Tunturibacter gelidoferens: one gene and its partner. The protein of the gene in region 1 interacts with the protein of each later gene in a pairwise test. Links are inferred from orthologs where the notes say so. Each region holds a gene or a part of one and is shown on either strand. Other genes may lie near its edges. The genes, in order: RBB81_RS20385 and RBB81_RS05890.

Region 1 (14,563 bases):
CTGTTGTCTAACGTTCGTCACAAGGGAGCGAACGCTCCAGATGCGACGCTCAGTCACCGGTTCCCTCATGCCCGGCACACTTCGAGGCGGGGGTTTTATCGCAATCTCGCTGGACCCTTCACTGCGAGGGACTGAATCAACAGAAGCAGCAACCGCGATCGCGGCCTCTTCCTCAAAGAATGAAAAAAAATCCGTTTGAAGCAGCAGGTCCGGCGACGGAATTGCCAGAGCCTTCGATGGTGACCGCCTTTCAGTCCGGACCTTCCCTCGCCGCGCTCGAAGGCTGGCCAGTGTCGGCGGATTGTCTTCCCTTTCGGACATCTTGCCTGAGTCTAGCATCGCGACGCGGCTAATCGGACGGTCAGCGGCGCAGCCGTCCCACAACCCAAAGAATCACGCTCAGAAGAACACTGATCAGAATCGAAGTCGCGATTGGAAACGAAACCGACCATCCCCGGCCACGCCAGCTGAGGTCCCCAGGGAGGCGTCCAAGAGGCAGATTCAGGCGATTCAGCCCGAGAATGATCCCCCCGGCCAAAGCCAGCAGCAACCCGAGGATGAGGAGAGTACGGCCCAGCTCAGGCATGCCGCATCACTCGCTAAGCAGTCGCCAGCAGCACGGCAGCCTCACGTAGAAGCTCCGAGGGCTGACACGGTTTTGTAAGTATGCCTACAGGCCTCGACCAGGTACGCGCCTGTTCACGCACGTTTTTCAGATTGGAATAAAAACCGGTCAGCATAAGGATGCGACACGCGGGCAGCTCCCGCGTCACATCATTTACCAGCGAAAGTCCATCTCGTCCGGGCATCGACACGTCGCATAACAACAGGTTAGGCACAAACTCGCGAGAACACTCTAACCCTTGATCAGCGGAGTAAGCGGCCTTCGCCTTGAAACCACTCTTCTCAAAGATAAGAGTCAGCGTGTCGGCCACCAGACGGTCATCATCAACCACCAGAACTCGATTCATCGGTGCCCTCCGTGCGAATCGTTTGGGGTGTGCACGTCAACACATGCCTGATGGGTTAAGACTAGGCTTCAAAACACATATTTGTCGAATCAAAATTCAATGATTTCGTTCTAAAGATTTAGACTCCACTCTCCAGACAAGGTCACGCAGCAGGCTGTGCAAAAGAAAGTTTGCGAACAACGAGCTGCGATTCCATCCGCAGAGAATCGCAACTGCAGTCTCTGGTAAGGTTTACGACAGAACGCTGACTCCGACTGGATTAAGGATCACAATTTGCAAGTCGCCGCATTCATCGCCGGTATACTCTTTTGCCTGGGAGTCGCCCTCGACGCCTTCCAGACCATCATCCTTCCCCGCCGCCCCACCGGACGATTTCGCATCACCCGCATCTTCTTCATCGCCACCTGGGTTCCCTGGGTCCTGATGGCCGATCGCGTCACCGATAAAAAACTCCGCGGGCAGATCTACAGCATCTACGGCCCCCTCTCCCTTCTCCTGCTTCTCCTCCTCTGGGCGATTCTTCTCATCTTCGGCTTCGGATTGTTTTACTTCTCCCTGGGCTCCCCGTTCGGCGACGCGATGATGATCCACACCAACAGCGCTTGGGCACAATTCGACACAGATCTGTACGTCAGCGGCACAACCCTCTTCACCCTTGGCCTGGGAGACGTCGTCCCACACAGCCTGCTCGCACGAGCCTTCATCATCTTTGAATCAGGCGTAGGCCTCGGCTTCGTCGCCCTCGTCATCGGCTACCTTCCCGTTTTGTATCAGTCTTTCTCCCGGCGGGAAATCAACGTGGCCCTTCTCGACGCGCGCGCCGGCTCCCCGCCCAACGCAGCCGAGCTCCTCCGCCGCCACGCCTTCGAAGGAAGCGAAGAAGCCCTCATCGACCTCTTGGAGGAGTGGGAGCGTTGGTCGGCCGAGATCCTCGAATCCCACATCTCCTACCCACTTCTTTGTTACTACCGTTCCCAGCACGACACCCAAAGCTGGCTCGCCGCCCTCGTCTCCATCCTGGACACCTGCGCGCTCCTCATCTCAGTCATCGAAGGCGCCCACTCCCGCCAGGCTCAACTCACCTTCGTCATGTCCCGCCACGCCCTCATCGACATCGGCGAAGTCTTCGAAGTCCTCGAACGAAAAGACGGCAAACCCCGCACCGACCCTGACCGCCTCCCCTCCAAAGACTTCTACCATCTCTGTGAGGCGCTAGGCGAAAATCAACTCCGACTCTGTGGCGATCCCGCCGCTGCAAAACGTCTCCACACCATCCGTGCGCTCTACGAGCCGGCCGCCCACGGCCTGTCCGATTACCTGCGCCTCCCGCTCCCGGTCTGGGTCGCGCCTCCAAAAGTCAACGACCAGTGGAGCATCCTAACCAGAATGCGAACCGACGCCGCCACAGCCTTGAAGTCCGCAGGCGATCGCACACCCTTCTTTCACGACGAAGACCACGGCTAATCTTCTTCCCCACACGCAGATTCGGGATGCCAAGGCTGAAACCCCGGCATCCCGAACTCACTCCCAAATTACATCCAAGAACTACTGTCCAGCAGGACCCGTCGGCGCAGGATTCAGCTTCTGAGCAGCCAGCGACCCCGCAGCACCCTTCGCATCTTTATCCTTCAGCTGCGCGTAGATCTTCTTCGCCAATTCCGGCTTCCCCTGTGCTTCATACAACTCCGCCAGCTGCAGTTGCGCCAGCCCCGAAGGCACCGTGGTCGTCGGCTTGGCAGTCAGCTCGTTATAAATATCTACAGCTTGAGAATCCCGCCCCGTTTGGCGGTAAAGCTGCGCCAGCGAAAGCTTCGCGAGCGCCGCAAGATCCCCATTCCAACCACTTGCCACCTGCTTCAGCGTGCTCTCCGCCGGACCGTTTTGGCCCTCTTCCATATACGTCAGGCCGCCGAAGTAGCGAGCCACCCTTCCATCCGGAGTCATACCGTACTTGTCCGCAACGCCCATAAAAAGGTCATTGGCCGCCTTGGCACGCTCGGTCGGTGACGCATACGTCTTCACACCCGCAGGCACCTGCTGCCCAGGCGCTGCGAGCGGTGTCTGATAAGCCTGCATAGCTGCGCCGAAGGCGACCGAAGCCTGATTCGCGCGGCTGTTATAGATCAGAAATCCACCCACCACGATCAGAATCGCCACAAGCACAATAGCGCTGGTAGCAATCACGGAGCGGCGGTTTTCACTGGCCCATTCGAGGCCATGCTGAGTCGTATCGACGAACTGGTCATGCTTGAGAGCTTGTTTGGTCTGCTGGTCCACTTTGTCTTGTTCTTCCTTTTTTGCTCGTCGCGGTTTGCCGCTTTGAGAGAACTTGTCGCGCGAAGTCACAGCGCAGAACTTTAAGTCTACCAGCGCAGGGAACCGGAATGTGGCCTAAACCCCAATCTCAGGTCGGCCATCATGCCAAACCCTCCCAGGATCAGCGAATCGCCGACAAAATCTTCCAAAATCCAGCACCCCCACAACCAAGGGTTGACAGCCCAACGGTAGAAGCGAAGACTTGTACCCGAAGGAAATCGCGCCAACCCATGAAGACCATAGCCGTCGAAACCGCCATCGCAACCCCACCCACAACCAACAAACACCTCATCCGCTGGGTCGAAAAGATGGCCGACCTCTGCCAGCCCGACCGCATCCACTGGATCGACGGCTCCCAGGCCGAGTACGACTTCCTCTGCAGCCAGCTCGTCCACGCCGGAACCTTCACCAAGCTCAACGAAAAGCTCTGGCCCGGCTGCTTCCTCGCCCGCTCCGCTCCCAACGACGTCGCCCGCGTCGAAGACCGCACCTTTATCTGCTCGCTCTCCAAAGACACCGCCGGCCCCACCAACAACTGGGAAGACCCCTTCGTCATGCGCAAGAAGCTAAAGGCCCTCTTCAAAGGGGCCATGCGCGGCCGCACCATGTACGTCCTGCCCTACTCCATGGGCCCCATCGGCTCGCCCATGTCGCAGATCGGCGTCCAGCTCACCGACTCCGCCTACGCCGTGGTCAACATGCGCATCATGGCCCGCATCGGCGCACCCGTCTTCGCCGAGATCGACAAGGACGAAAAGCGCGTTGTCCCCTGCATGCACACAGTCGGCGCACCCCTCGCCCCCGGCCAGCAGGACGTCCCCTGGCCCTGCAACGACGAAAAATACATCGTCCACTTCCCCGAAACCCGCGAGATCTGGTCCTACGGCTCCGGCTACGGCGGCAACGCACTCCTCGGCAAAAAATGCTTCGCCCTCCGCATCGCCTCCAACATCGCCCGTGACGAAGGCTGGATGGCCGAGCACATGTTGATCGTCGGCGTCGAGTCCCCCAAACGCCCCGACGGCACCACGGAAAAAACCTACGTAGCCGCAGCCTTCCCCTCGGCCTGCGGCAAAACCAACTTCGCCATGATGATCCCCCCCGCCGGCTTCGAGGGCTGGAAGGTCTGGACCGTCGGCGACGACATCGCCTGGATCAAACCCGACGCCACCGGTCAGCTCCGCGCCATCAATCCCGAGGCCGGATTCTTCGGCGTAGCCCCCGGCACCAGCGCCAAAACCAACCCCAACGCCATGGCCACCCTCGCCAAAAACACCATCTTCACCAACGTAGCCCTCACCCCCGAGGGCGGCGTCTGGTGGGAGGGCATGACCGACACCCCACCCGCCGAACTCATCGACTGGCGCGGCAACCGCTGGACCCCGGCCATCTCCAAGGAGACCGGCCAACCCGCCGCCCACCCCAACGGCCGCTTCACCGCCCCCGCAGCCCAGTGCCCCACCATCGACCCCGACTGGGAGAACCCCAACGGCGTCCCCATCTCCGCCTTCATCTTCGGCGGCCGTCGCCCCACCACCATGCCGCTCGTCTATCAGGCCTTCAACTGGTCTGCAGGCGTCTACATCGGCGCGACTATGGGCTCAGAGACCACCGCAGCAGCCGGCGGCGCCATCGGCAAGGTCCGCCGCGACCCCATGGCCATGCTTCCCTTCTGCGGCTACCACATGGGCGACTACTTCCGTCACTGGCTCAAGATGCAGCGCAACCTCTCCGCCACGCCCCGCGTCTTCCACGTCAACTGGTTCCGCAAAGCACCCGACGGCAGCTTCCTATGGCCCGGCTACAGCGAAAACATGCGCGTCCTCAAGTGGATCATCGACCGTGTTCGCGGCCGCGCTCAGGGCAAAGAGACCCCCATCGGCTGGACCCCTCACTTCGACGACATGAACTGGAAGGGCATCGACTTCCCGCGTGAAACCTTCGACATCCTCCAAACGGTCGACCGCGCGCAATGGAAACAAGAGGTCATGGGCCACGAAGAGCTCTTCCTCGCCCTCCACGATCATCTCCCCCCCGAGATGATCTACGAGCGCGAACTCCTGATCTGCAGACTTTAGGAGCGGCCGATACGGTATTTTTTTCTGCGTGGTGGCCAAGCGTTTTTGCAGGGGTTTTTGCAAAAGGCAGGTGCGAAAACGTGGTTTTCCGGATGGAGAAACGTGGTGAGATCGTGGTGAAATGCTGGCTGAAAACACCACGATTTCCGGTCACGAAAAATACGCCACGTTTCAGCACTTTATTTTCCCCCCTCCAGCCGGGAGTCAGATCTCCCGAGATCCGGTTCTATTTGAATCGTGATTGACCTTCAGAGGTCCCAACGAAAGCACCACCCAGAGAGCGAAGCAGATCCTATGTCGAATCAGCACGCAGCACCCTACAACCCCAATCCGCAGCCACCGGCGCCCGAACCCAGCCACGCCGAACGCGCCCGCACCCTCTTCCACCTGGCTAGCGTAGCGACCCTTTCGACGGTCTCCCGCAAGCAGCCTGGCTTCCCCTTCGGCTCCCTGATGCCCTACGCACTCGACCCCGCAGGTCGGCCCTTGTTCCTGATCAGCACGATGGCGATGCACACCCACAATCTGAAGGCGGACCCTCGTGCCAGCCTCTTCGTCACCCAACCACCCGCCGATGGCGACGTGCTCGGCGCTGCGCGAGCCACACTCGTTGGAAACGTCCTTCAAATCACCGACGACGAGAAGCCCGAGGCTCGCGAACTTTATCTGAAGGCCCACCCCAACAGCCACTACTGGGTGGACTTCACGGACTTCGCCTTCTTCCGTCTGGAACCGGTGGATGTCTACTATGTGGGCGGGTTCGGCGTCATGGGCTGGGTTACTGCCCCGGAGTACGCCTCAGCCTCTCCTGACCCCCTTGCAGAGGCAGCGCAGGGCATTCTTGACCACATGAATGCCGACCACGGCGATGCCCTCATCCTGCTCACGAAGGCCCACGCAAACCTCGAAGCCGAGTCCGCAACCATGACCTCGGTCGACCGTCTGGGCTTCCATGTGCGTGCCGTTACTTCGGCGGGGATCAAGGACGCCCGCATCGTCTTCTCCCGCGAGGCGACCACGCCCGGTGACACCCGTTCCGTTTTGGTCGAGATGGTCAAACATGCCCGCCAGAACGAGGCACTCCCCACAAATGCCTATTGACTCCTATCCCCTTTGCCTTTATCTTTAATGAGTGGCAAGACTCCCTTCGGGTTGAGTCAGTCATAACGAAGTCCACCCACTTCGTTGCTTTACTGGAATACCCACGCAACAGCCCCCACCGCGCTGCGTGGGTTTCCTTTTTAACCATGAACTATATGGGATCATCTCCCTCGGCGCGTTCTTTGAAATCCTCGAAGAGTGACCGTCACACCGTAAACTAATCGGAGCGATGCCCCTTGAATCTCCCAACACCGCCCCTGAAGCCTCGATTCCGGCAAGTTCCAACGGCTTCGCACCGCTGAAGATTCCTCTGTTTCGTGACCGATGGATTGCCAGCACAATCTCATCTGTAGGGACGTGGATGCAGGACACTGCAGGCACATGGCTGATGACATCCCTGACCGCGTCGCCTCTGCTGATTGCATTGATGCAGACCGCGGCCAGTCTGCCGGTGTTGCTGCTGGGGCTGCTGGCGGGGGCAACGGCGGACATCTTCGACAGGCGCAAGCTGCTGATCTTCTGGCAGGCCTGGATGCTCGGCTCGGTGGGCATTCTTGCGATCCTTACTTTCATAGGCCACATCTCGCCGTGGGCTCTGCTCGCCTTTACGTTCCTGCTCAACATCGGTTCAGCGATGAACAACCCAGCCTGGCAGGCGATTGTGCCGGAGCTGGTGCCTCGCGAACTGATTCCGGATACGGTATCGCTCAATGCCGCGAGCAACAACCTGGCCCGTGCGGTGGGCCCAGCGCTCGGCGGATTGATGGTTGCCGGCTTCCAGAGGGTTTACACAGGGGCCGGCTCCGTGTTCGCGCTTAATGCACTCTCGTTCGCAGGCGTGATCTGGGTGCTGGTGAACTGGAAGAGGATTCCCCTGTTCAAGTCTGCGCTGCCGTCGGAGCGCATCGCTGGTTCGATCCGCTCGGGGCTGCGCTATGTGCGATACGCGCCGGACCTGCAGTCGTCGCTGGTGCGCGCGTTCATCTACACGTTCTTCATCTCTGCGATCTGGTCGCTGCTGGCCGTCGTCGCAAAGCGTGATCTGAAACAGGGTCCACTGGGTTATGGAATTTTGAACGGCTCGCTGGGGTTGGGAGCAGTGATCGCGGCTACTACGCTTCATCGCATTCGGCAGCGATTTTCCGCGGATCAGATTCTGGCGACTTCGACGCTCTACAACGTCGTTGTACTGCTGGTCCTGGCGTTCGTGCGCAGCCCCTCGATACTGATCGCGACGCTTGTCTTGTCGGGTGCGGCCTGGACCAGCACTATGTCGACGATCAACGTCTCGGTTCAGCTTGCGGTGCCGGCTTGGGTTCAGGCTCGCGCGCTGGGCACCTACATGACGACCTTTCAGGGAGGCATGGCGTTCGGCGCGATTCTGTGGGGGTACATCGCGGAACACACATCGACGACGATCTCGCTGACCACAGCGGCGTGTGGTTTGCTGATCACCTTCCCATTCGCGAGACGGTTTCATATCCTGCAGGGTCCGCTTCCTGACCACACGCCGTATCAATGGAAGCATCCTGCGCCACAGCTTGCACTCGATACGGAGCCTACAGACGGGCCTGTCCGAATTTCGATTGAGTATTGCGTGCCGATCGAAAACTATGCGGAGTTCACCTCTGCGATCCATCAACTTCGAGGCGTGCGGCTGCGGGATGGCGCGATGCGATGGGGCATCTACCGCGACGCCATCGATCCGAAACATCTGAACGAGACCTTCGTGATGGAGTCGTGGCTGGATTACCTGCGTTCGCGCGAAAGGATTACTGCGGCTGATGAGACGATTCGCGCTCGCGTGCGTGCGTTACATCAGCATGAAGATCCGCCGAAGACGACGTACCAGATCTATGCGCGAGAGGTTGCGAATCCGATACCGTCGCACTCTGTTGCGAGCACTATTGAAACGAAGCCGTAATACTGGATCGAACTGTTTTCTTTCGTTCCTGCAGCTTTTTGCGGTTGTTGGGGAAATGGAAGACGGAGTCAATAAAAGTCCAGCCCGCAAATCTTTGAAAATAATGGTGTGGCGAGTTGCGAGGCTTCCGGAAGAGGAGGAAACACGTTTGGCCGCCGGCGTGCTCCTTACTCGGGCAGGCCCCTTCTCTGAAAAACTTTTCCGAGGTCTTGCCATGAGGTTAACGCTACGTGTGTTTTGCGCTACATCCTCGTTGGTTGTCGCGCTATTTTCTGCCAAACTCGCTTCTGCCGACACCATCTCTAACCCGTTTATCGAGATGAGGAACAACGCATCGACAATGCCGCAGATGGGAAGCGGCTCGATGATGACTTACTCCGTACCAAACGGCTCCGCGATCTATAACAGTTCCAATGGATACCTTGAAGCGGAAGATTCATTCATTCCGCTCTTTGATGGAGACTACGATGATGCAGTCGTTTTCAGGAAGGCTGCCTTTCCTGATATCCCGGAGACTCGCAACTTTGTATTGCTGGGGAGCGGGCTGCTGACAGCTGCGGGCTTTATTCGCCGCAGAAAGGTTGCGGTACACGTCGCCGAATAAACTTTCGTTGCCATGGACGACGACGGGCACAGCCGAAACCAAGGCTGTGCCCGCGGATTTTGCAGCGTGATTAGACGGCCGCGCCGAGTGCCAGGTCGATCAGGGTTTTTTCTTCGATCTCGTGAGCCTTGGCGGAACCGGTTGCTGGCGTTGCACTGGCACTCCGTTTGACGCTGAGTACAGCGCGGTCGCCGGACATGCGCCGCAGCAACGGCATCACGTAGGAGAATGCTCCCATGTTGGCTGGCTCTTCCTGGACCCAGATGATCTCTTGTGCGTCCGGGTGCTGGTCGAGAGCAGCCTGCAGTTCCTGCTCGGGCCAGGGGTACATCTGCTCGAGGAAGATGATGCCGACGCTGAAGTCCTTGCGTTTCTCGCGCTCGACGCGGAGGTTGTGGCCGATCTTTCCGCTGCAGACGAGTAGGCGGCGCGGATTTTTTACGTCGTTGTCGGGCAGTACGTTCTGGAAGTGCTCGATGGCGAAGTCGGCGAGGGTTGAAGAAGCGTCGGGGTGGCGAAGCATGCTCTTCGGGGTGAAGACGACGAGCGGCTTGCGCCATGGCCTGAGAGCCTGTCGGCGCAGGAGATGGAAGTACTGCGCTGCATTCGAGGGCTGACAGATCTGGATGTTGTCGTTCGCGGCGAGCTGCAGGTAACGCTCGATACGCGCGCTGGAGTGCTCGGGCCCCTGGCCTTCGTAGCCGTGTGGAAGAAGCAGGACTATACCGGAGAGGAGACCCCACTTCGCTTCACTGGCGGCGATGAACTGGTCCATGATGATCTGCGCGCCGTTGGCGAAGTCGCCGAACTGCGCTTCCCACAGGACGAGGGTCTCGGGATAGTCGCGGGAGAAGCCGTACTCGAAGCCGAGGACCGCGGCTTCGGAGAGGAGCGAGTTGTAGACCTCGAACTTGCCCTGCGTTTCGTTTAGATGAGCGAGGGGAATGTAGCGGACTTCGGTTTCAGTATCGACCATGACGGCGTGGCGCTGATTGAAGGTTCCGCGCTGCGAATCCTGTCCGCTTAGACGCACGGGGACTCCGGCTTCCAGTAGCGAGGCGAAGGCTACGAGCTCGGCCATACCGTAGTCGAAGAGCCGCGAGCCTGCGCCCATCTCCTGACGCTGCTCGAAGAGTTTCTTCACCTTGGGATGGATATGGAATCCGCTTGGGTATGAGGTCAGCGAGGTGACCAGCTGGTTGATGCGCTCGGCAGGCAGGCCGGTGGGAACGTTATACTCGGGCTCGCATTCGCCACCTTTGTAGGGGTCCCAATAGGCGGGTAGCTGGGCTAGCTGCGGCTTATGATCGGCATGGGTCGCGGTCTTTTGATCGTCGAGGAGCTCTTGCTGGACCTTCTGCACTTCGGCGGTGGGGTCGATGCCGATCTGCTTTGCATAGAGCTGGTAGAGCGCGGGGCGATCCTTGATGATGGCGTAACGGCGGGGCTGCGTGACGGTGGGATCGTCGACTTCACTGTGTCCGTGTTTGCGATAGCCTACGAGATCGACCACGATGTCGGAGTGGAAGCGATTGCGATACTCGGCAGCGATTGCGGCGACTCGCACGACGGCATCCGGATCTTCGGCGTTGACATGGAAGATCGGAATGGGGAGACGCTTCGCGATGTCGGTGGCAAAGCGCGAGGAGTTCGACTCTTCGGGGACAGCTGTGAATCCGAGGAGATTGTTGACGATGACGTGGATGGTGCCCCCGACGTTGTATCCGTGCAGCGTGGCCATGTTCAACGTCTCGGCGAGAATGCCTTGTCCTGCAAATGCTGCGTCTCCGTGGATGATCAGCGGCAGAACCTGATCATTGCCATCTTTACCGATGCGCTCCTGCTTGGCTCGGGTGCGTCCCAGGACTACGGGGTCGACTGCTTCGAGATGGCTTGGGTTAGAGGCGAGATGGAGCGAGATGGTTTTTCCGTCAGGCGAGTGGTATTCGCCTGTTGCGCCGACGTGATACTTCACATCGCCGCCACCCATGGTGCTGCGGGGATCGACGTCTTCGAATTTTGTGAAGATCTCTGAAGGAGACCGGCCGATGGTGTTGGTCATGACGTTGAGGCGGCCGCGGTGGCTCATCGCGATCATGGCCGTGGCGACGCCGGTTCCCGCACTGACTGCGAAGACGCGATCGAGGAACGGGATCAGCGCTGTGATTCCTTCGAGGGAGAATCGCTTGGTGCCGAGGTAACGCGACTGAATGACTTGCTCGAAGAGGTCGGCGCGAATGAGTTGCGTGAGGATCAATGCTTGATCAGGCTTGGGAGCAACTTGTTCGATGCGCTCCTGCAGCCACTGACGTTGTTCGTTGCTGGGGATGTGCATGAACTCCGCGGCGATGGTTCCGCAGTAGTAGCTGCGCGCTTCTTTCGCAATATCGCCTTCTGGTGCGGGAGTTGGAAATGGCTCGGGAGGAAGGTACTGACCGAGAGGGTCAAGTGATGCCTGGAGGTAGCCCCAGCGGCGGAAGATATCGAAGATTGTCTCTCGTTCGTGTTGTTCAACTGCGGATGTTGTTGCAGTCAGTGCCTCTGCCTTCGTGGCCATTGCTTCCTCACTTCAGATCTATTCGCGAGCGGTGCGCGTCCTCTATCTATGCTAGACCTTTCGGAGGTTGGGTGCACGCTCTTGAGTGGCCCGCGAGAGGCTATGACCATAAAGTTGCACCCTCTTAGATCAGCGAGCGAGAAGACGCCGCCGATATTTTTGCTCTGGAGTGTTGGAGGCGCGTCAGGTAACGTTTCCACTATTGGTAGAGATGTTGTAAGCCATTTTTTTCCAGCGGGTTAGGGGCTGGATTCCCGACTATGGACAAGTCACTGAGGAGCGCAGTCGTGATTTGCCGCTTATAGTGGAAAGTTATGGTGGTTGAGGCTCGCAGGGCTCTAGTTTTGCTCGTAGTGGTGGGTTTGATGGCTTTGCCTGAGGGGTTTGCTCTGACGCTTCCGGGCCAGGCAAACACAGTTGCGCAGCCAACGGCCCAGGAGCCTGCACAAGCTGCCCCTCCCTCTGCTCCAGTAACTCCTTCTGCTCCCGCAACGGAGGACGGGAAGCCTGGCGAACGACCGCTGCCGGATATTGCGGCTCTTATGCATGACGTTGAGACGAATCAGAGAGCCGCAGAGGCGATTGAGAAGGACTATCTGTATCGGTCTCTAGTGACGGAACAGCGGATGGATTCGCATGGTGGACTAAAGAAGACCGAGACGATGGAGTATGAGGTCTTTTGGGCGAATGGAGTGCCGGTGGGCCGGCAGGTAAAGAAGGATGGGCGAGAGTTAAGCGCGGACGAGCAAAAGAAAGAGAATGAACGGATTGATAAGGACTCCGAGAAGGCCAAGGAGAGGCGGCAGAAGGCCGATGAGGAGGGGAAGGAGTCTGATGCGCGCGGGCACGAGCTGATGACGGCCTCGCGAGCGCTGGAGTTGGGAAGCTTTACCAGTCCGCGACGAGTGCAGTTGAATGGCAGGGACACGATTGTGGCGGACTATGCAGGCGATCCGAAGGCCAAGACACGAACCAGATTCGAGGAGGTGGTTCGAGACATGATGGGCACGGTGTGGGTCGATGAACAGGACCGCGTGCTGGTAAAGGCCGAAGGACACTTTGTGAATAACTTCAAGATCGGTGGTGGGCTGGTGGCGAATATTCAGAAGGGGACAAACTTCTCAATGGAGCAGAGAAAGGTTAATGGCGAGGTATGGCTGCCGGCAAAATTCGAAGGCCAGGGATCTGCACGAGCATTGCTGTTTTTAGGTTTCAACGGCCACATTGAAGCCGTCGAATCGGACTATCGGAAGTTCAAGGCTACGTCGACCATCCTGCCGGGTATGAGCACGGTCGATAGTTCCGTTACACCGGAGTCGGTACCAAAGTGATCTTCCGGCGTCTGTGCCGGCGAGACGAGCTCGCGGTGGAGATGATGGATGGCTTGCAGCAAAACGTAAGGGGGGAAACGCGCAAAGGGATAGCCGAGGCCATCCCTTCCGCAAAACTTGGTTGTCGCTGTAGTCGTAGTGCTAAAGACTAGAGAGGCTGGACGTCAGACGCCTGCCAACCCTTAGGTCCCTTTACCACGTTGAACTGTACAGCCTGGCCCTCTTGAAGGCTCTTGAAACCGTTCGAATTGATCGCCGAGTAGTGTACGAATACGTCCTCGCCGTTCTGACGGCTGATAAAGCCAAACCCCTTGGCATCGTTAAACCACTTCACTGTTCCCTGTTCCATGTTCGCTATTTCCTTATTGCTATTGAATTTGCCGCTAGATCCAAATCGGGGTTCGTACAGTACGAGCTTTGCAGAAATCCAATCTGTTTCAAACGATGTGTGAAGGTTAGCACAGTTGCCAAGTTTTTTTTACTTATTCTCCTAAATAGTTATGGTTGCACTATTTATGGTGCAAAAAATGTGAATATTTCGGCTTGTTTGAGGATATCGGGGTTGGATGGATTCGACAAACGTGCATCGACAATGTTAGATGTCACGCAGCGTTACGCTTTGAGGTGAGTTCGGACGATCTCCTCGGCCTGATTCAAGACCTCGTCAAGGGTCATAGAGGTCGAGTCCAGGATCACTGCATCGGCGGCGGCCCTAAGGGGGGATTCGGCCCTATTGCGATCACGGTAGTCGCGGTCTTTCAGCTCGCGGAGGACGGCTTCTTCGGAGAGGCGCTGCTGCTCGGCCGTGACGGGATCGGGAGCTTGGCGCGCGGAGTTCTGCCTGACAGTGGGTCCAACGGAATCGGACCCGGGCGCGGCCTGGCGATAACGGCGGCTGCCCCGAACCTCGGGGGCCGCGTCGAGGAAGATTTTGACTTCAGCGTCCGGAAAGACAGCCGTGCCGATGTCGCGGCCTTCCATGACGACCCCACCAGCTTCTCCTAGCGCACGCTGCTGCTGGACCATCCAGGCGCGAAGTTGAGGGTGGACAGAGATTTTGGAGGCGGCGTTGGTGACGTCGGTTTCGCGAATGCGGCGGGAGACGTCCATGCCGTCGAGCAGGACACGGTTGCCTTCGAGTTGGGGCTCTAGGGTGATGCGGGTGTGGGCGGCGAGTTCCATGAGTGGCGCTTCTTCATCGAAGTCGTAGTCGTTCTCGATGGCTTTGAGGGCGAGAGCGCGGTACATGGCGCCGGTCTCAAGGTTGAGGAATCCGAAGCGGCGGGCGAGATGGGCGGCTAGGGTGCTTTTTCCGGCGCCAGCAGGCCCGTCGATGGCGATGACGGGACGCTGGCGCTTTTTGGTTTCAGGCTGCGTTGCGGGTGCGGAGTCCTCGTGCGGCTGCGTCATCCGGCTTAGTCCCCTTCCTCACGTTTGAATTTGCGGGCGGGAGGCCTGTTGCCGAAGGGCTTGTTGTTGCCCTTGAACTTGTCGAACGTGCTGGCGGGTTTGCCGGCTCCGGTGGTGGCGGATTTGCTGTACGGTTTCTTGCCGGCGAAGCTGCCAGTAGTTGATTTGCCGGCGAAGCCGCCGCTGGATTTGCTGTACGGCTTTTTTGCGCCAAAGCTGCTGGCGGTTTTGCTGTACGGCTTTTTCTCGCCGAAGCTGCCGCTGGATTTGC
Region 2 (14,389 bases), 3.4 Mb from region 1 along the record:
TCGCCTTTTATTTGCTCCCGTTCTCACGCCTGGACGATGGCATAGGTGATGCCGAAGGGGTCGCTGAAGTTGAGACAGTTATGGCTTTCACGAAGAATCACGCAGCCGTTTGCGACCAGGCCTGTCTTTACTTTGCCGATGTCCGGAACGGTGAAGTTCGGGAGTGGTGGCCGAGCATTGAGCTCCCGATCGACGCAGAGGCGGAAGAGTCCGGTGTCGTATTCGAGGTGGCTTTCGGAGCGATTAACGAGGGTGAACTTCATCACGTTGGTGTAGAAGTTCTCGGCTGCCGTGATGTCCTGCAGGTGAATTGCGACGCAGTCGGATGACTTGAACATTCCGGCATCCTCCCTTCGAGGTAGGGTGTCGATGTAATCACTTCGGGATGGAAGCTGTCCAGTCTATTTCTCGATAGAAGGACTGCACTGGCGGCTCGCTGCTAGAATTCCGTTCTATGGCAGCAGCTGAGCATCCGGTTCAAGCAGACATCCCTGTGGCAAAGTCACTCAATCATCAACGTAAACTCGCGGAGCTTGCCGCGCGCCATGCCATCGCGGAAGAGGGCGGCGGCGAGGAACGACGCGAGCGAGAGAGGAAGTCGGGCAAGCTTTCGGCGAGGGAGCGGATCGATTTTCTGTTGGATGAGGGCACGTTCGAGGAGACAGATAAGTTCGTCACGCATCGGGCGACTGATTTTGGCATGGCTGAGCAGCGCGTGCCGGGGGATGGATTTATTACCGGCTACGGACGGGTGCATGGGCGAGTGGTGTTTGTGTTTGCGCAGGACTTTACGGTGTTTGGTGGGTCGCTCTCGGAGGCGAATGCCGCAAAGATCGTGAAGATTATGGATATGGCGATGCGGGTGGGCGCGCCGGTAGTGGGATTGAATGACTCGGGTGGTGCGCGTATTCAGGAGGGCGTGGTTTCGCTGGCTGGGTATACGGATATCTTTCTGAGGAACACGCTGGCTAGTGGAGTTGTACCGCAGATCTCGGCGATTCTGGGGCCTTGTGCCGGGGGCGCGGTTTATTCGCCGGCGATTACTGACTTTACGGTGATGACGGAGAAGACGAGTTACATGTTCGTGACGGGGCCGGACGTGATCAAGACGGTGACTCACGAGGATGTGACCAAAGAGGCGCTTGGCGGTGCGGTGACGCACAACGAGATCTCCGGCGTGGCGCATTTTATGGCGCACGACGATCAGGAGTGCTTGGCTACGGTGAGGGAGTTGTTGAGTTTTCTGCCTTCGAACAATCTCGACGACGCGCCGAGGAGGCCGACGCAGGACGATCCGGCGCGTGCGGATGCTGCGTTGGACACGATCATTCCGGAGGAGAGCAACCAGCCCTACGACATGGTGGATGTGATCTCGCGTGTGGTGGATGATGGCTACTTCTTTCAGGTGCACGAGCACTTCGCGCGGAATATTGTGGTGGGGTTTGCGCGGATGGCGGGGCGGCCGGTGGGGATCGTTGCAAATCAGCCTGCGTTTCTCGCGGGCGTCCTGGACATCAACGCGAGTGTGAAGGGTGCGCGGTTTGTGCGATTCTGCGACGCGTTCAATATTCCGCTGATTACGTTTGAAGATGTGCCGGGGTTCATGCCGGGAATTCAGCAGGAGCATGGCGGCATCATTCGTCATGGAGCGAAGCTGCTGTATGCGTTCGCAGAGGCGACGGTTCCGAAGCTTACAGTGATTACGCGCAAGGCCTATGGTGGGGCTTACTGTGTGATGAGCTCGAAGCATCTGCGGACGGATTTAAATCTGGCTTGGCCTACGGCGGAGATCGCGGTGATGGGGCCAGAGGGCGCGGTGAATATCGTCTACAAACGGGAGCTTGATTCGACCGTGCGCCGGGCTGAGGCGATGTGGCCACAGGGGAAGGCGTTTACGGAAGAAGAGAAGCTGGCGGTTCTCGCTGAGGCTCGCAAGGACAAGGTGGAGGAGTTTCGCGAGCGGTTTGCGAACCCTTATGTGGCGGCGGAGCGAGGATACATCGATGCGGTGGTTCGGCCTAGTGAGACCCGCAGACGGCTGAACTCCGCGCTCGATATGCTGGCTACGAAGCGAGAGAAAAATCCTGCCAGGAAGCATGGCAATATCCCGCTGTAAATTTTCATCTGGGGACTCTTCGCGGCCGTTATTGCTTATTGCCTACCAGGACGAAGCTGGAGGGGATGGCCCGGCACTCGGATTTGCTTGAGGCGTGCCAACTTGTGCCATTGGAGTAGGCGATGGAAGTGACATCGAGCCAGCGCAGAGAGCCCACCCCCGGCATTGACACGTCGAAGCTGGTGAGGTCATTTTTGCCGGGTGCGAGCTGAATCTGGAAGGTCTTCGTGAGGTCGCTGGGGTCCGCGCCGATTGGAAGGATCCTTGGGTCGGACGGAACAGCGTGGAGCGTGGCTTCCAGAGAGAGGATTGGGGGTCCTCCGTAGTGCTTTATGGCGACGTGGAGGGCCTCGGATGATAGATCGTGGCTGCGCTCGTCTCCTGCGCTACGTATGGTGGCTATCGATTGGCGTTGGGCGATGAACTGGACAGGACAAAGGTACTTTGGATCGAAGTTGACTGAGCTGGGGTCGAACGAGATGATCCGGTTTTGACCGAGAACAGGGACAGAAGCGATTAGGAGCAGGATTGAGGCGGAAAGGTTTCGCATGGAGACCTCCTAAGCTGAAACCGGTACAGGGTTAGGCTACTCCTGTGACGAGTGGGGCTCAAGCCTGTTGGACAAGATGCGTTGGTGGACTGCTGAATTTATTGTGTTGTGCCGGTAAGGAAGATCTGCTCGGAGTGCGAGGCGATGACGCGGTAGAGGCCGAACTGGCGAGCGTTCTGGCCTCGCAGCTCGAAGAGCAGGCTGGCTCGGTTGCTGGCCTCGGCGTCGACGACATCGACGAAGCGCATGAGAGGGGTGCGGTCGAGGTGGGCTGCGTCGGTGACACTTTGGATGGCTGGCTTGAGTTCGCCGAGGCCGTTGTCCTGAGCGACAATGGTGACGTAGCGGAGAGCTGCTCCCGTACCCGCGGTGTGGGCGGAGTAGACGTAGGTTGCGGCGCCGCCGTAGCTGAGGGTGTAAGCCTTGAGCTCTTCGTCAGAGAGAAGGATCGATGGGGGAGTGGGTGTAGCTCGGTGGGTGCGCGTGGTGGTTGTCGTCTTCTTTACTGTGGCGGCGGGGGGCGCGGCGGGAGGTTTGCCCGGTGAGGCGTATGCGGCGAGTTGAGCCTGGGCCATGGCCTGCATCTTGGCGAGAACGGTTTTGTGCTGGGCGTCGTCCTGCCACTCGAGAGTGAAGGGGTGGGGGTCTCGGTTGGCCGCGTCAGAGACCGCTACCATCTGGTGCAGATTTTGGGGGATGCCGACGAGCTTTGGTAGATCGGTTTCGGTCATGGCGCTGGTGGGCTTGCCGCGATGGAGGTTGGGGCGGCTGGGATCGTCGTTGAGGTTGCCAGTCCCTGCGACCGAGTTGGTGTCGTGCGCTCTCTTTGCGTCTTCGGCGGAGTGTCGCTTGAGGGTGGGACGGTCTGGGTCGTCGGATGGAGTAGGGGCGCTGGCGGTTGTCGATCCGGTGTCGGTGGTGGGGGTGTCCGAGGTTTGACGCTTCATGGTGGGACGGTCGGGATCGTCGGGAGTGGAGTTGGGAGTGCTGGATGCTGTGGCCGAGGTGTCAGCGCTGTCCGATCTGCGTTTCATGGTGGGACGGTCTGGGTCGTCGGCGGGAGTGCTGCCGGTTGATGCGGTTGTGGTGTCGGAGGTCGAGCTGTCGGAGCGGCGCTTCATGGTGGGACGATCTGGGTCGTCCGCAGAGGTTGAGCCTGTAGAGGTTGTTGAAGCGGAGGGAGTGCCTGAGTTGGAGGCGTCTGCGGCTGAGTTGTCGGATCGGCGCTTCATCGTTGGGCGATTCGGGTCGTCGTTGTTGCTCGCGTCGGTACTGGTTTTAGCGTCGGCTTGATGGCTGGTGTCGCCTTTGGAGCCGGTGAGGACGGGCAGGGTCTTCGAGGGCTTGAGGGCTGCGGCTTTCTTTGGCGCGGCGAGGGGCTTGACGCTGCCGTAGCCGAACCAGCCGTCGTCGTAGGCGAGATCGCCGGTGGCCTCGACGGCTTGTAGGTGTTTTGCATAGGCGAGATCGAGATAGCCTTTGTCGATGCCGGCGGTCTGGAGTTCGTAGACGTTGCCGCTGAGGAGGGCGAAGGGTACGGGGCGAGCGACGTAAATGCCGGCGTCTTCGAGCTTGCCATCGATGAAGAGAGAGACAGGAATGAGGCGGCTGGCAGTGGGTTTGGCGAAGTCGCCGGTCCACTCGTAGACGCCGACTGCGCGGACGACCTGTTCGGGTTTGGCGACCTTGTGCATCTGTGCCCAGATGGGGCCGGTGAGAATCAAGGCGGCAAAGAGGATGCGATGGGGGATGTGTCTCATAGGCCTGTCATCGAGATTAGACGCTATCTGAGGGTCAAAGTCCTACTTGACTGCGGGAGGGACAATTGAAGTGGAGCGACCGGTGGTGAGGATGTTCGCTACCATGCATGGTATGGGTTCTGCGATGTTGCTGGAAGTCAGAGAGTTGTCGGTGGGGTTTGGGCGGCATGAGGCTGTCAAAGGGATTTCGTTCGAGATCAGTGCCGGTGAGACGTTGGGATTGGTGGGGGAGTCGGGGTCTGGGAAGTCGGCGACCTCGCTGGCGGTGCTGAGGTTGTTGCCGGAGAGTGCGCGGGTGAGCGGGGCGATTCGATTCGATGGGGAGGATCTGCTGGCGCTGTCTGAAGAAGCCATGCGGAGGCGTCGTGGGCGAGAGATTGCGATGATCTTTCAGGAGCCGATGACGGCGCTGAATCCGGTGATGCCGGTGGGTGCTCAGATTGGCGAGGCAGTGGCGGCGCATCATCCGGAGATGGGGCGGAGAGCGGTGAGGGCGCGGGTTCTGGAGGCGATGGAAGAGGTTGGATTGCCGGATGTTGAGCGCAGGGCGAAGGACTATCCGCACCAGTTTTCGGGAGGGCAGAGGCAGAGGATTCTGATTGCGATGGCGATTGTGAATCGGCCGAGGCTGCTGATCGCAGATGAGCCGACGACGGCTCTGGACGTGACGGTGCAGGCGCAGATTCTGGAGCTGTTGAAGGCGTTACGGAGGGAGCATGAACTGGCGATGCTGTTTATCTCGCATGATCTGGCGGTGGTGTCGCAGGTGGCAGATCGGGTTGCGGTGATGCAGCGTGGCGAGATTGTGGAGCAGGCGGAGGCGGCGAAGTTGTTTCTGAATCCGCAGCATGCTTATACGCGCAGGCTGCTGGCTTCGGCTCCGACGATGAAGACGGACCGGTCGAAGCCACTGGCTTCGGTTTGACGGACGGAGTTGGGTGATTTCCCTGAACGGGTGAATGTCTATAGACTTGAGAATTGTGCCTTATGTGGTTTGGGGCCAATTTGACTGTATGCGCGCGCTGGTGATTTCAGACATTCACGGGAACCTCGAAGCATTGAACGCAGTTCTTGCCGCAGCAGAGCCGTATGACGTGCTTTGGAACCTGGGCGATGTGGTGGGGTATGGCGGAAGCCCGAATGAAGTGGTGGCGCTGATGCGCGACAGGGCACAGGTGAATGTGCGCGGAAATCATGACCGGGTGTGCTGCGGGTTGACCTCGGCGGTGGGGTTTAATCCTGTGGCGCGGGCTGCGGCGGAGTGGACTAAGGCTGAATTGACCGAAGAGAATCTGGCTTGGCTGAAGGCGATGCCGCAGGGGCCGGTGGTGCCGGAGCAGCCGGGCGTGACGTGCGTGCATGGATCTCCACTGAACGAGGATCAGTACATTTTGAGCATGCGGGATGCGTGGGCTCCGCTGCAGCAGGCCGCTACTGCGATCACATTCTTTGGGCATACGCATCTGCAAGGTGGGTTCTCGCAGAGAGGTCATGACTGGCACGAGATCAGGATGCAGTTCAGGACGAGGAATGCGGCGGAGAGCTGGAAGATGCTGATTCCAGAGGGGACTCGGCATCTGATCAATCCGGGATCGGTTGGGCAGCCGAGGGATTCGGACTGGCGGGCGGCGTTTGTGATTTATGACTCGGAGGCGCGGGAGATTATCTATCATCGCGTGCCGTATGACCTGACGGCGGCGCAGGGAAGGATATTGATGGCTGGGTTGCCGGAGAGGCTGGCGGCTCGGCTGCGTGAGGGAAGATAATTTTTCTGGGGTGGTTTTTGGTGGGGGTTTTGCGAAAAATGTGGGCGCAAAACGTGGTTTTTGGGTGGTGGAAGCGTGGTTTTTGCTGGTGAAACGTGGTGAGCGGATGGCTGTTTTGTGGTGGTTTAAAAACACGCCAACTTTTCGAGATTTTTTTTGACTTCTTTTTTCCCGGCTTCAGGAGGAGTGGGCTTTATCCAGTCTTTGGCGGAAGTTCTTGGCCCAGGAGCGGAAGGCGGCGTCGATGTCGCCCCACTTCTCGAAGGCCTTGAGGCCGCTGAAGAACCTTCGACCGCTCTTGCTGGTCATGAAGGCCATCTCCACCTCTCCGGAAGCGGAGTCGACCATCTCGCCTTCGATGGAGACTTTGCCGACTTTCAGTCGCGGCACCAGTTCGCCTGCGCCGGGCGCGACCGCATGGGTCGCCACGGCAGTGGTTCCGGTTATGGCTGCGTTGGTCTTGGCGCCATTGGGCTCCACGTTGGTGATGGCGAAGCGCAAGACCATGACGCCCGGGCCGGGCTCGGTTACGAGGTTGTAGCGGCCGGCCTCGAGTTCGTCCCTGATGGCCTTTGTGAAGTATTCCTCTAGCTTGGTCTGGTCTGCCGGGTTGATGTCTTTCTGCTGGACTTCGGGGAAGAAGAAGACTTTGACGGGGTCGAGGACGAAGGTGTCGGAGTTCCTTAAGACGTCCGGGTTTTTGAAGTAGATCAGCCAGTCGGCGTTTGTCCGGTCGGGCTGAAGTCTGGAGTAGGTCTCGTCGGTCAGAAAGCCTGACTCGTGGGTGAGGAGCTTGTCCTGCTTCTTCGACGCTTCCTGCGCGTGGATGGGCGACGCGGCAAGAAGGCAGGCGGCCAGGACGGTAAGAGTTACGGCAGGTTTCAGAAGTTTCGATAGCGGGTCATTGGTTGGAATGGCTAAGCCTCGTCGATCTCGCTTGTCTTCAGAGGGTTGGATTCTGAATTGGATCTTCGAGTAGCCCGGCTACAATTGCGGCGCGGGCTATTCGGTCTGAGAGTGCGTCATGATTTTGAGGAATTTCGGATTTCCATTTGGTGCGAAATTGCGACGGGGCATTCGTGCAGTGGAGGTAAGAACAAAGGCAACGACGAATGCGGGGATCCTTCGCTGCGCTCAGGATGACGGCCCTTTTAAGGTGGGGTCCCTTTGGGGACGGGATGACGGCCTTTTGGGGCAGCATGGCGGTCCCTTGTGGGGACACGGATGGCGGCCCTTTGGATCAGAATGAAAGCCCCATGGGGTAGGATGAAGGCCCTTGGGCCGGACGAAGGCCCCACGGGCAGATGACTGCCCCGTTTGGGAACGGATGAGGCGCGATTGCTGGGCTGGATGGGCGGACTGAGGCCAGCCTTTATTTGCTCAGGATGAGTAGGGCGACGCCGTGCTTTGGGATATTGCGGGAGTAGATGCCGGTGTGTTTCCCGAGATCTTTGTTCTCCCAGACGTCGTGGAGAGTCGCCCCTTGAGCGAAGCCGATTTGAGTCAGGTCGACAGCTACGTCGCGTGAGTCGCCAGCGGTGTTGAACAGGCCGACAGCTACTCTTCCGTCGGCGAGGGGTTTGGTCCAGACGGAGAAGTCTCCGCGCTGGTAGAGGCGGGTGGCTTGCTTGCCGAGGGAGTCCTGATCGATTGCGATTGCCTCTTTGTTGAGGAGGATGCTCTTGTCTTCGGGGGACATTTTGCTGAGATCGTTGCCGGCGAGCAGAGGCGCGGCGAGGAGTGCCCAGAGGCTCATGTGGGTTCGGTACTCGTCTGTGGTCATGTGGCCGTTGCCGACTTCGAGCATGTCGGGATCGTTCCAGTGACCGGGTCCGGCGAAGGGAGCGAGATCAGCTTGTTCGAGGCCGATGATGGTCATGCGGCCGTAGGTGTCGTTGATGTCGTCGGTGGTTCGCCACATCTGTGCGCCGACTTCCGGCCCCCACTTCCAGACTTCTGCTACGCCGTACTGGCAGAGGCTGTAGAAGATCGGGCGGTTGGTCGCCTTGAGGGCGTCGCCCATCTTGCGATAGGCGTCGATCATCATCTTGAAGGCGGCATCGGTGTTGCCGTTGTTCTTTGCCGTGAGCTCGCGCATGGGGTCCTGCATGGAGCAGAGGTCGTACTTGAGAAAGTCGACGCCCCAACTGGCGTACATCTTTGCGTCCTGGACCTCGTGGCCTAGGCTGCCTTCGAAACCTCCACAGGTCTTGGGGCCGGGCGAGGAGTAGATGCCGAACTTGAGACCTTTGGAGTGGATGTAGTCGCCGAGTTTCTTCATGTCGGGAAAACGATCGTTGGGATGGAGTTCTCCGTTGGCGTCGCGGGTGCCCTGCCAGGTGTCGTCGACGTTGACGTAGATGTACCCGGCGTCGCGCATGCCGGTGGAGACGATGAGATCAGCTGCGGTTCGGACGTCCGCGTCGGTGACATGCTCTGCGAAGTGATTCCAGCTATTCCAGCCCATTGGTGGGGTTGCGGCGAGAGTGGACTGGCCGCGCAGGGTTGGCGACTGCCCGATACAGAGAAGAACGAACGGGATCAGGACTGCTTTGCGAAGAACCATCGGTTGCCTCCGAGAACTAGAGAAGCATATACCGCCGGACGGTTTTCTCTTGCGCAGACAGTCTTTGGTTGTCGGGATCTCGATGGGTCTTTGGCGAATTGAGCTTCGGGCGAGGAGGTTGAAGGTCAGCTTCGGACTCTTCTGCGGACGAGTGACAGAGTTCCGGTGAGACCGGTCGCGAGGAGGACGAGAGTGTTGGGCTCTGGCACCGCAGGCGGCGGGGTGAGATCGGTGATGGTGATGGCGGATGGGCCGCCGGTTGCGTCGAGGAAGGTCTGGGTGGTGACGGTGCCGTTGGTGTTCAGGTTGAGGAGGCCGAGGAAGCCGTCGGGATTTGCGGTGAGGATGGGCGCCATATTGTCGTCGAAGAGGCTGATGGCGAAGGTGCTGCCAGAGAGTGAGGTGCCGTTGGGGGAGTCGACTGCGGGACCGCTGAGCCCGACGGTGAAGGTGATGGGAACACCGGCTGAGGGCAGATAGATGCTGCCGAAGGCGTCGTTGTAGGGGGTTTGGTTGTCGAAGCTGATGTCGGTGGGGCCACCGCCGAAGCCATCGGAGACGTCTCCGGTGAGGGAAAAGCCGTAGTTGATGCAGCAGGTGGGCACGGAGGCGTCTGCGTAGGCGAGTTGCGTGCCGGGAAGCTGGCCGGGGTTGAACTGCAGATCGAGGAAGTACTCGAACTGGTCGCCGCTGGGGAGGGTTGAGGTGTCGATGGAGATGGAGTAGGTGTCCGCGTGAGCCGAAGGGGCGCAAGAGAGGATGAGGACGGCAAGGAGAGCGGCTGTATGGGCGAGGAAGCTGCGTGGGGTCTTGGTGGCTGAGGCGGTTTTCATGTCAGAGCGCTCCCGTGTAAGCGACGAGGGTGTAGGTGATGCTGGCGTTGAAGGGGTTGTTGAAACGGACGAGGATCTGCGCGGATTTGCCCGGGAGGAGTCCGCCGGGGATGGTGAAGAAGCCTTCGTTCTTTGGAACTGTGGGATTGGCGAGTGTGATGGTTGCGGGCAGGTTGGTGAATCCGATCTGGAGGGGGCCCGCGATGGCAGAGCTGCCGGTATTTGTGACGGTGAGGGTTCCGCTGTAGGTGTTGGTGACGCGGCTATAGACGAAGCCGGTGCTGGTGAAGTGGAGCTTCGCGGTGACGTTGGGGAAGGTGATGAGATCGAAGCGCGGGGAGGTGCTGGGCTTGTAGTCGGTCGATCCGGAGTAGTGGGCTGTCACGACGTGATCGGTGTCGGGCTGGAGGGGGATGTTGTCGATGGTGGCTTGTTTGGTGTGCTCGACGAGCTGAGTGAAGACGGTGGTAGAGAGGTTGTTGTTGTAGAGAAGGGACGCTACGTCGGGGATGCCGTCGCCGTTGTAGTCTCCGAGGGTGAAGCCCTGATAGGACAAGGTGTTTTGCGAGATGGGCGGCGAGGTGAAGCTGCCGTTGCCGTTGCCGAGAAGGATCTTCAGATTTGCGGGTGAGGCGATGAGGACGTCTTCCTTTCCGTCGCCGTTGAAGTCGGCTGCGGCTATTTGATAGGGCGTGGCGCCGGACAGGGAGATGGGAGCTTTGAGAGCGAAGGTGCCGTCGCCGTTGCCGGTGAGGAGGTCGAGGGTGCTGTCGCTGTTGGCGACGATGAGATCGGGGATGCCGTCGTCGTTGAAGTCGGCTACGTCAAGCGAGTTGACGTAGTGCGGGTAGGGAATGGAGGACTTGAGAGTGAAGGTGCCGTCGCCGTTGCCGGTGTAGATGAGGATGGGATAGATGCCGGGCGAGGTGTAGTTCTCGGAGGTGGTGATGAGGTCAGGGATGCCGTCGCCGTTGAGGTCGCGAAGTACGGTGGGGGGCCAGGTGATGAAGCTGGATGCAGGGACCGAGAGTGTGAAGGTGCCATCGCCTTTGCCGAGGAGAATAGCCGGATTGCTGAAGCTCTGGCTTCCGGAGAGCATGAGGTCGGGGATGCCGTCGCCATTGATGTCGGCTACAAGAACGGGTGGGCCGACGCAGGAGGGGATGGAAGTTGGGGTCTGGGCGGTGAAGGTGCCGTCGCCTTTGCCGAGCATGGGAGTGATGCTGCAGGAGAAGGCGTCGTAGACGGCGAGGTCGAGGATGCCGTCGCCGTTGAAGTCTCCGGAGGCGAAGGCGGGGGGGAACTCGGTGGTAAGGGGGACGGTGGTGGAGCGGAAGGTGCCGTCGCCGTTGCTGAGGAGGGTGACGAGGTTGCTGGTGCCGAGATTTATGTCTTGGTTAGCGTCGTAGGCGAGGGTGACGAGATCGGCGAGGCCGTCGTCGTTGAAGTCGCCGGAGAGGACCTGGAGGAATGAGTTGGTGTAGGTGGCGAGGGTGAAGGGAGAGAGCTGCGCCTTTGTGGGCAGGGCGTTGATGGAGGTGGTGCCGAGGGTGAGGGGGGTGCCGTTGTGGACGACGTCGGAGAAGGAGACCGTGCCGGTGAGGGGTGAGGTGCCGAGACCGCCGACGGTGGCGGAGAGGTTGTAGCGGCCGGTGGAGGGAGTGGTTGCTGTGACTGGGCCGATGGAGGATTCGCTGAGGCCGGTGATGGTGAGGGGCTGAGCGGCAGAGGTGCTGGGCTCGCGGGGGACGAGGCTGTGAGGCGTTCCCTGGAAGACAGCTTTGAGGCTGTAGGTGTTGGGACTGAGGCGGAGGTGCAGCTTTGCGGTGCCGGCGGAGGTGAGCTGGGCGGTGCCGAGGATGGCGGCGTCCTCGCAGTGGGCGGCGTTGGCGTTACAGAAGAGGACGAGGCCGGGATGGACGGGAGAGCCGGCGGAGGTGACTCTCGCGGTGAGGACGATGGCTGTGTTGGTTCCGGCGGTGGAAGGGGAGATGGTGAGGGCGGTTTGGGTGGGTGTGGGCGCCTGTGCGTGGAGCGTGGCCAGGAGAGCGAGGGTGATGGCGGATGTGCGAGAGAGCGACTTCCAGAGTGGTCTCATGATGACTCCTCGGCAACAGCAGACGAGCGAAGGAGATGCAGGTGGAATAGGACGGTTGCTGGTTTGGGCCGGTCGGTGGTCCCGATCGGGATGCTTGTGTCTCCTCGAGAGAGCAAATCTCGAATTCTGGAGGTGCAGACACGGTAGCACGGGAGGGTGAGCTTCGCGTCATGCTCTTTAGATTTAGTTCTGACTACGGTGGTAGAGAAGGCGGGTTCTCCACTGCGCAGGTCACGGTGAGACTGTGCGGCTTCGGTGGGAGGGCAATTTGTTTGGTGGAAATCCGGGTATTGAGGAGTGCGATGGCGCTCAGGCTAGTTGCTGCTCTTCGAGGGTGAGGGAGAGTTCTTCCCATTCGGTGAGGAGGCTGGTGCGTTTTGTGCGGAGTTCGTCGAGCTCGGCGGCGTCTCTCTGGGATTGATCGGCGGAGGTGAAGTTTCCTAGACGCTCCTCGGCGGCAGCGATGAGGGACTCGAGGCGGGGGATCTCTTCTTCAGCGTGTCGGAGGCGGTCTTCGAGTTGCTTGAGCTTGATTGGGTTGAGGCGTTTGATGTTTGCGTTTAGTACAGGTTCGGTGGTTGGCGCTGGGATTTCGACTACAGGGGAAGGTGTGGGTGTTGCGGCGAGCGAATTTGTGATCTGTTCGGTTACTTTTTCGGGGCCGCCCTGTTTGCGCCAGAGGTAGTCCTCGTAGTTGCCGGGGTAGATGTGGAGGCGGCGGTCTTCGACCTCGAAGACTCGGGTGGCCAGGCCGTCGATGAAGTAGCGGTCGTGCGAGACGAAGAGGACCGTGCCGGTGAAGTTGCGGATGGCGTCGAGGAGAACGTCTTTAGCGCGGAGGTCGAGGTGGTTCGTGGGCTCGTCCAAGAGTAGGAAGTTGGAGGGCGAGACGAGCATCTTGGCCATGGCGTAGCGGTTGCGCTCCCCGCCGGAGAGGACGCCTAGCTTTTTGAAGACGTCGTCGCCGGAGAACATGAAGCAGCCGAGTAGTGATCGGAGTTCGACGACGGGGACTTTGGGTGCGGCTCCGCTGATGTCGTCGAGCATGCCGGCGTTTGGGTCTAGGACTTTGTATTGGTCTTGCGCGAAGAAGTCGGAGAGGACGTTGTGGCCTTCGCGGATGGTTCCTGCGGTGGGCTCTTCCTGACGGCTCAGGAGGCGGATGAGGGTGGATTTGCCTGCGCCGTTTGCGCCTACGAGGGCGATGCGGTCGCCGCGTTCGATGGTGAAGCTTAGGTCGTCGAGGATGAGTTTTTCGCCGCCGGTGGGCGTGGGGTAGATCTTCTTGAGGTTGTTGACTTCGATCACGGTGCGGCCGCTGGCCGGGGGCTGCGGGATGGAGAAGTGGATGGTGGACTCGTCTTCGGGGACCTCGATGCGCTCGATCTTTTCGAGTTCTTTGATGCGGGACTGGACCTGTTTTGCTTTGGTGGCCTGGGCGCGGAAGCGGTTGATGAAGGCTTCGAGGGCTTCGATGCGGTCGCGCTGATTTTTGTAGGCGGACATGAGTTGTGTGCGGCGCTCTTCTTTTTGCGCGACGTACTTCTCGTAGTTGCCGTGGTAGGTGTGCATGCGCTTGTTCCAGAGTTCGACGGTTTTGTTGACGGTGACGTCGAGGAAGTAGCGGTCGTGCGAGATGAGGATGTAGGCGTTGGGGTAGTCGTGGAGGTAGTTTTCGAGCCAGTTGCGGGACTCGATGTCGAGGTGGTTGGTGGGCTCGTCGAGCAGGAGGAGGGATGGTTTTTGCAGGAGGAGCTTGGCGAGGGCGATGCGCATCTGCCAGCCGCCGGAGAACTCTTCGGTGTTGCGGTCCCAGTCTTCTTTGGAGAAGCCGAGGCCGCCGAGGACTGCGCCTACCTGCGAGTCGAGGTTGTAGATGTCGTGGACGTGGAGTTGGTCGGCGATGTCGGAGTAGCGCTCGGCGGCAGTGGCGTACTCTTTCGATTTGGGGTCGGCTTCGGAGAGGACGGTGGTGAGGGCGATGGATTCGCGCTCGAGCTCGTGGAGGTGGTCGAAGACGGAGAGACACTCGGCGAAGACGGTGCGGCCGCGGAGGGCGAGGCCGTCCTGCGGGAGGTAGCCGAGGGTGACGCCCTTGTTGCGGGTGATGGTGCCGTAGTCGAGGGACTCGATGCCGCCTATGATCTTGAGAAGGGTGGACTTGCCGGTGCCGTTGCCGCCGACCAGACCTGTGCGCTCGTCTGGGTTGATGAGCCAGTTCGCGTCTTCGAAGAGGAGTTTTTGGCCGAAGCGTTTGCCGGCTGCTGAGAGTTGGAGCATGTGTTTCTATTTTCTCATTGGAGCGTGAAACGCGTGTGTGTCCTGCCGGACGGGCGCCCTGCGCGGGCGGCGGTCACTTCGTGACTTGTGTACCGGTCTTGGCGGGTCATTTGCACAGGGCCTCCCGTTAGTCGGCACGGAATTTAGTTTGCGACCAGCGGGAGCACCTCGCGAAGCAATTGTGGGTCACGAAGTGACCCCTGCCCGCGCAGGGCGCTCGTCCGGCAGGACAGAATTTAGATGAGCTTGTTGTCCATGTTTGCTGTTCTTCTCCGTCTAACAGTGTGTTTTCATACTCATGCTGTGCTCCAGGGATATCTCATGATCCGATGTTTCGCTTTTCTGCCTCTGCTTGCCTTCTCTTATGTCGTGGCGCAGGAGCCCACGACCGCGCCGACCCGGCTCACCATCTACAACCAG

Evidence for each region.
Region 2: the proteins of RBB81_RS20385 (region 1) and RBB81_RS05890 interact in binary tests that used the Escherichia coli proteins (3 or more experiments, as listed by UniProt). The link is inferred for Tunturibacter gelidoferens from one-to-one orthologs.

What each region holds. Positions count from the first base shown.
Region 1 is NZ_CP132938.1:4,712,012-4,726,574, forward strand. The notes cover bases 8,809-11,887. They hold RBB81_RS20385 (2-oxoglutarate dehydrogenase E1 component), read right to left. Parts: upstream 11,552-11,887; coding sequence 9,065-11,551; downstream 8,809-9,064. Other genes in these bases: RBB81_RS20380 (hypothetical protein), read left to right, coding at 8,809-8,994; RBB81_RS20390 (hypothetical protein), read left to right, coding at 11,866-11,887. Also shown: xseA (exodeoxyribonuclease VII large subunit), read right to left, coding at 1-57; RBB81_RS20345 (DUF2905 domain-containing protein), read right to left, coding at 362-586; RBB81_RS20350 (response regulator), read right to left, coding at 600-971; RBB81_RS20355 (potassium channel family protein), read left to right, coding at 1,245-2,435; RBB81_RS20360 (tetratricopeptide repeat protein), read right to left, coding at 2,517-3,248; RBB81_RS20365 (phosphoenolpyruvate carboxykinase (GTP)), read left to right, coding at 3,518-5,365; RBB81_RS20370 (HugZ family protein), read left to right, coding at 5,660-6,466; RBB81_RS20375 (MFS transporter), read left to right, coding at 6,696-8,390; more of RBB81_RS20380, read left to right, coding at 8,374-8,808; more of RBB81_RS20390, read left to right, coding at 11,888-12,882; RBB81_RS20395 (cold-shock protein), read right to left, coding at 13,031-13,231; cmk ((d)CMP kinase), read right to left, coding at 13,495-14,292; RBB81_RS20405 (hypothetical protein), read right to left, coding at 14,298-14,563. UniProt on the Escherichia coli protein: E1 component of the 2-oxoglutarate dehydrogenase (OGDH) complex which catalyzes the decarboxylation of 2-oxoglutarate, the first step in the conversion of 2-oxoglutarate to succinyl-CoA and CO(2).
Region 2 is NZ_CP132938.1:1,266,475-1,280,863, forward strand. The notes cover bases 11,485-14,389. They hold RBB81_RS05890 (ABC-F family ATP-binding cassette domain-containing protein), read right to left. Parts: upstream 13,970-14,389; coding sequence 11,999-13,969; downstream 11,485-11,998. Other genes in these bases: RBB81_RS05885 (FG-GAP repeat domain-containing protein), read right to left, coding at 11,485-11,689; RBB81_RS05895 (DUF4139 domain-containing protein), read left to right, coding at 14,291-14,389. Outside these bases: RBB81_RS05835 (VOC family protein), read right to left, coding at 24-338; RBB81_RS05840 (acyl-CoA carboxylase subunit beta), read left to right, coding at 455-2,116; RBB81_RS05845 (hypothetical protein), read right to left, coding at 2,145-2,666; RBB81_RS05850 (hypothetical protein), read right to left, coding at 2,765-4,426; RBB81_RS05855 (ABC transporter ATP-binding protein), read left to right, coding at 4,539-5,351; RBB81_RS05860 (metallophosphoesterase family protein), read left to right, coding at 5,440-6,192; RBB81_RS05865 (hypothetical protein), read left to right, coding at 6,179-6,352; RBB81_RS05870 (DUF3313 domain-containing protein), read right to left, coding at 6,370-7,161; RBB81_RS05875 (glycoside hydrolase family 27 protein), read right to left, coding at 7,565-8,758; RBB81_RS05880 (NF038129 family PEP-CTERM protein), read right to left, coding at 8,884-9,591; more of RBB81_RS05885, read right to left, coding at 9,593-11,484. UniProt on the Escherichia coli protein: Genetic data indicate it may be involved in ribosome assembly or function.